2 regions of the Vibrio sp. SCP2 genome follow, and region 2 is predicted to be linked to the other one. Evidence: predicted binding sites of a transcription regulator. Region 2 holds the regulator's gene; the other holds the start of a gene.
The links. Region 2 encodes PurR, which represses purine synthesis genes. Its sites were predicted from a motif close to TNANGNAAACGTTTNCNTNA; they were not measured.

Region 1 (3,164 bases), 120 kb from region 2:
TGAACGTGAAGCAGCTGCAGAGCAAGAAGCTAAATTAGCCGCCATTGCTGAACAGATTACTAAAGACGGCATCGACGTCGAAGCGCTTATTTCTGCATTGGCAGGTGAGTCTAAAGGAAGTAAGCCAAAAGCGAAGCGTGCTCCTCGCCCAGCAAAATATAAATATGTAGATGCTTCTGGTGAAGAGAAAACTTGGACAGGTCAAGGTCGTACACCTTCAGTAATCCAAGAGCAACTAGATGCTGGCAAGTCACTAGACGACTTCCTAATCTAATCACTTTTAATGATTTACAAAAAGCGCCTATATGGCGCTTTTTTATTATTGCCGCAAGTAAAAAAGCCTCAATTTAATGAGGCTTTTATCGTTCAATAACGGAATTAACGTTCCCAGTACGCTTCTTCCAAGCTATCTTCTCGCTCAGGAAGTCCACGAGATAAACGCGGTGAATGCTGCACTAACACTTCGTAACTGGCGCGATTAGAGTATTTACATACTTGCGAGAACGATGAATAAGTTAAGTATGAATGTGCGTGCTTACTTGAGTTAGGCACATTTTCTTTATGGTATTTATTCGCTGCCATATCATGTAATAAAGCAGAAAGAGCCGCATCACCAGCACCATTTGTATTCTTAATTTTCTCAGGGCCACCCATATAAGGCGAAATATGCGAGTAAACTTTAATTGGATTATCGCAAAGCCCTTTTGAAGCAGGTCGGCTAAATTCGTAGCGGTTAAATTCTGCAATACTGCCCGGCAATAATGGCAAAGACGTTTCACGTTTTGCAGATTCTTCAGTATAACCCGCCATAAATAGACCGACTGGCCCTGCGGTACATAATACTAAATCAACCCACTCTAGCGTTTTATCAGAAGCTGCAAGTGGATCAGACTCTCCGGTTAGTGCTTCCGCTTCATCTTCATTCATTGCTACTACTGAAACATGATCGTTTAAAAAGTCTTGCCAGAACTTTGGATCATCTTGAATAACGAATTTAGTGCCTAGAGTCAGTACGACAGGTACGTCATGTTTTTTTGCGTACTCGATCGCTCTCATCGTCGCTTCAGGCATTGGGTCGCCCTTCTTACAACGCACCAAATAAGCGGTTAATACCAAAGCAGAAGCATTTTTAAATATTTTCTCAGGAATGCTATCTGGATGAAGTTGGTTCATTTGCCCTTCACTAATAGCGAAAGTACGCTCACCATCTTCGGTAATTAATGCGAAACAGCGACCAATAGCCCCGTCGACACCTTGAAGGTGGTTTAGATCCATACGGCTTGATGTATTGCATAAGTAGCGGTAACCATAACTGCCAATTTTAATATCTTGGCTCATTACGCCTAAGAGCGTAGAGCGGTCATCAGCCAGTACTGAATAGTTGTGGAGCGTATTACCAATCGTACCACCAGCATATTCATTGGTTATCAAATCACGTTCTTTAAGTTCGTTATATAGCGCTTCAGCAGTCTCATCATCAATAACGAGCGAGTGTCCCTTACTCAGTTGGTATTTTTCGATAAGCTCACTGCTTACTTTGGCCTCAATATCAACAAGAGTTTGATCAATGCCGATAATATGCGTGCGCGACATTTTTTTACTTTCTTGTGATTGACTCACTAATGGATCGCGAGCGTGAACAGGAAAGTAATGCTTCGATTTACGTTGACCAGGAAATTTCATAACAATGCTTCTGCAGTAAAGAATCTGAATAAGGGATGAAAGGATGCCGGATTCTACCTTGCAGGTTTTAGGACGGCAACAAAAGGTATTATAGCAAACGTTTGCATCAACAATTAAAATCTGAGCGGCTCTGAATGTAATAAATAAGTGGGATGGTCGATCGATGAAGCACCCACTTTTGATGAGTGCTCTTATCGTTATAGGCTGGCTGTTTTAACCAATGGAGTTGTGACTTATTCACCTTCCATAAAGCTAAGATCCGGTAAGCGATCTAGGTTCTCAGCGTAGCGCTTCAAGTTGAACTCACCTTCGTTTTTCATTACATCAAAGATTTCAATCGCTACTGCACACGCCATCATAGCGATAGCGTCTTCACGAGGCGTGCCCGTCATCATCAAACGCATTAAGGTTTCTTTCACCTTAACTGGATTTCCATCTTCTAGTTGGTTTTCGATAACTTCAATCAACTGGGCTTCTTCGATGATTTGGTTTTCTTCGCTCATTAGATTCACTCTGGCTCTCTTGAATTTTCGCCACTATGCCACATATACAAGTTTAATAGTCAAGTTTCCGCGATTTTCACTAAGCAAACGTCTAATAAACACCCGAAATCGAAGTGTGAGTTCGATCTCGGATCTGTCCCCTCGCTATGCTTTCTGATAAAATCTGCGTCCAGTTAAATTAAGTGGTGTTTAGTAATGTCTGACAACAGTCAAAAGAAAGTCATCGTTGGCATGTCCGGTGGCGTTGATTCATCTGTATCTGCGTATCTTCTTAAGCAGCAAGGCTACCAAGTTGAAGGCCTGTTTATGAAAAACTGGGAAGAAGATGACAACGAAGAATACTGTACAGCAGCTGAAGATCTTGCCGATGCGCAAGCGGTCTGTGACAAGCTAGGCATTCACCTGCACACGATTAACTTTGCTGCGGAATATTGGGATAACGTATTCGAGTATTTCCTTGCTGAATACAAAGCAGGTCGTACACCTAACCCAGATATTCTGTGCAACAAAGAGATCAAGTTTAAAGCATTCTTAGAGTTTGCAGATGAAGTGCTCGACGCAGACTATATCGCTATGGGTCACTATGTACGCCGTACATTCCCTACTCCAGAAGAAGTTGAAAATGGCGACAAGCCACGCATGCTTCGTGGTTTAGACAACAACAAAGACCAAAGCTACTTCCTGTACACGCTAAGCAGCGAGCAGGTTGCTCGCAGCCTATTCCCTGTTGGTGATTTAGAGAAACCAGAAGTTCGCCGCATTGCGGAAGAACAAGATCTGATCACAGCGAAGAAAAAAGACTCTACTGGTATCTGTTTCATTGGCGAACGTAAGTTCACAGATTTCCTAGGCCGCTATCTACCAGCGCAACCAGGCGACATTGAAACACCAGAAGGTAAAGTGATTGGTAAGCACAACGGATTGATGTACCACACCTTAGGTCAACGTAAAGGCCTGCATATCGGCGGCCAAAAAGGC
Region 2 (3,164 bases):
TCAGCGATAAATGCTGCAAGCTCTGCTTGTTGGGCTTTAGCGTTTTCTAGCGTGAGATACTGGCCAAAATTAACGCCAAGCAAAACAATCAAAGCGACGAAAACAATTCCTAGGATGATCTTTTTATTCATGTTGAGCAGCTCCATTTAATTTCATGGATATCAAATATTAGTGTTACTAGACAAGACAGGGAAAGCAAGCGACAAATTTCAAACTGCAGATAAAAAGCAATAAAAAAAGTCAGCACTAAGGCTGACTTCTTCTACATATATTGTATTGGATTAGCTGACTTGCGTTAACAGCTCCTGACGTCGGCTTTGTGGGATTACCGACCAGTGTGTGCCTTTAATTGCGCCTTCTAAAGCCCAGAGAAGTTCGATGTTGACATCGGCAGAGTGTGTGGACTGTATAGCCTTAAAAGCGTGTACGGCACCCACTTCTTCTAGGTTTTCAACCGTGTCTATACCTGCTTTCTTGAGCATACGCTCAGTCGCTAACCTTAAGTTCGGCAGATCCTTCAAACGGTTCGGCTTCGCTTGCGATTGGGTTTGCTTCTCTTGGTTTGCTGCTTTTAAAGCGACAGTCGCAATCTTTAACGTTTTACCTGCGTCTGCTGCCCAGTCATCACAAAGCGCAAAATACTTCGTCACTACGGGAAAGCCGCGTTTTTTGTATACGTAAGGTTCTAGCCCTTGAGATTTAAACTGTTTAGCGAGAGCCGCGTCCGCGCGTACGTGAAGCTTATCGTTGACGACAAGTGCGAACATAGTGTCATCAGCAAAAATGCCAAAGCCACCAAACATTGAGCGAGACTTGATATGTCCTAGCTGCTCAAATAAACGCATTGAGTCTTTTAGTATTGGTTTATCCATGCTGTGTTTTCTCGGTGTATAAGTATACGCCACCAATGCAGGTCCGAGAGATTAGCAAAATTATGCAGAGACATTGTCAGTAAGGTGTCATACGAGTGCAAGTAAAAGCGGTATGACAGTTTGCATATTCGCCATCGGCAACCCCGCTACCAGACAATAAATTGTTTAAGGCCGGAGGCTTTGCGTCCCATCCTTTCGGAATGGTTTGCCCTGTTCGTGGCATTAATCGAACACTTTAAGAATAAATAAATTCTGCGCAGAACATCACGTTTGTATAGGATAAATGTGACATTGGTTCAATAAATAGAGGAGAGATATACGCTTAGCCAATAGTACGGCTACTAGCTAAGCGTCTGACTTAAGGTTATTTATTTAGATTACGAACGGTATTACGCTCAACAATCTCTGGGTGCATCTCAAACACGCGTTTTTCGTGCTCTTTGTCTTTAATTCGCTCAAGAAGAATTTCAAAGGCATTCTTACCAACACGACGTTTGGGTTGGTGAACCGTTGTAAGTGGCGGAGAGAAGTACTCGGCCAGTTCAATATTATCGTAGCCGATTACTGAGATATCTTGAGGTATTTGAATGCCTTTCTGTTGTAGACGGCTCATTAAACCAAGTGCCATGGTGTCATTAAAACAGAACACGGCTGTTGGCTTTTTATCCATTGCAACAATTTTATCTGCCGCCAATACCGCTGTATCACATTCGAAGTTACCTTCAAGAATCCAATCTTCATTTACCGGTAGTTCCGCTTCGGCCATGGCACGCTTAAAGCCACTAATACGCTCAACACATGCTGCTTTTTCGAAGTGACCACTTAAACAAGCGATGTCAGTGTGACCACGTTCAATTAGGTATTTGGTTGCTAAGTAGCCGCCTTCTTCTGAGTTATCGATGATCTTATCTGCTTGAGAACTTTCTGGGCCCCAATCCATAACTACTTTTGGAATATCTTTGTGGCGATCAAGCATTTCGCTCAGCTCTTCGGTCAGGTCTGAACACATCACTAAGATGCCATCTACGCGCTTTTCAGCCAGCATGCGAATGTAGTCGCGTTGTTTTTCATAGATGCCGCCTGTATTACACAGAATCAAGGTGTAACCTTGGCGGTAACAGTAGCTTTCTACGCCGTCGATAACTTCTGAGAAAAATAGGTTCGTCGATTGCGTCACTAACATACCGATTGTACGAGTAGTGTTGCACTTAAGACTACGAGCAACTGCACTCGGTGCATAATTAAGCTCGGTTACCGCTTCCATCACTTTTTCTTGTGTCGCTTCGGCAACAAAGCGTGTTTTGTTAATCACGTGAGACACAGTGGTTGTTGAAACACCAGCAAGGCGAGCAACGTCTTTAATAGTGGCCATAAATTTTGTCCTGTCGATGACTGCCACGAGAATATATTCAGTTTAGAATAAGTTGGCAGAAAGTATCAGAAACACAAAAACCGCTCTTATTTAGCGGTTTGTATTTGAATAGTTCATTTTTATCGTTTGCGGTCACGATTTTAGACCGCAATCCGACTTAGGGCAAACACATTTCTTCGAACTGACCTGTGTCAGTTCACATTGTCAGACTCTATTCACCAATTAAGTATGTGCAATCTAACTCTAAGAATGCCACTGTGAGAGAAGCGATCGCCGAGTAAAAACCGAACTCATCGAGTGTTTGACACTTAGCTGAAAACTTAGGGGTCCAACTTAGAAGGTGCTGACGAATGAAGCCCTCTTGCTCGATCAGTGCTTCTTCAATATGACGCTCTTGCTCAAGCTCATTAGAGCGAATGATGAGGTTGCCGAGAAAATCCAGCTCAATGGCAATATGGTCAGCAGGTTCATTTAAGCCTTCATCGACAGCAACACCATGCTCTAGCATTAACGCTTCCATCTCTTTCGCTGGTTTGTCGTTAAGCAGGCCAGTCTCTCCAATGTACATTGAAGCGTAAGGTAGTGCAGAGTCGCGGTCAGACTTCAAAAATAGATCACAAAAATCAGCAGCAAGCTCTAGTTGTGCATCTTCGCGATCGATTAAGCGATTAAGTGCATCAATGACACGATCAATCGACGGTTTAAGAGCGGCATTCTCGCCAAGGCCAGTAAGGAAAGAGCGGATTTGAGCTGAATGGTACTGCTCAAGGTTCTCTTCAGTTAACTCTTTGGCGTAAAGGCTTGAAAGCCACCAATAGATTTCCGCACGTTTCTCGTTGAATGCTTTGATTTCTTGCATTAGGTATCACTCCCAAAATAACTACCTATTAGTGTAACTAATAAAAATGAATAGCGGTAAT

Region 1: a site for PurR is predicted at 1,773-1,792, ahead of AC5O63_RS12445 (inosine/guanosine kinase). Genes of this name have one in related genera too.

What each region holds. Positions count from the first base shown of each region.
Region 1 is NZ_JCAFVV010000003.1:289,474-292,637, forward strand. Features, by position in the region: gene AC5O63_RS12440 (H-NS family histone-like protein) at 1-274, shown strand, start outside; gene AC5O63_RS12445 (inosine/guanosine kinase) at 379-1,683, opposite strand; gene AC5O63_RS12450 (hypothetical protein) at 1,917-2,186, opposite strand; gene mnmA (tRNA 2-thiouridine(34) synthase MnmA) at 2,382-3,164, shown strand, end outside.
Region 2 is NZ_JCAFVV010000003.1:408,420-411,583, reverse strand. Features, by position in the region: gene AC5O63_RS13005 (TVP38/TMEM64 family protein) at 1-131, opposite strand, end outside; gene AC5O63_RS13000 (TfoX/Sxy family DNA transformation protein) at 282-872, opposite strand; cyclic di-GMP riboswitch class I at 1,006-1,092, opposite strand; gene purR (HTH-type transcriptional repressor PurR) at 1,237-2,244, opposite strand; gene torD (molecular chaperone TorD) at 2,456-3,103, opposite strand.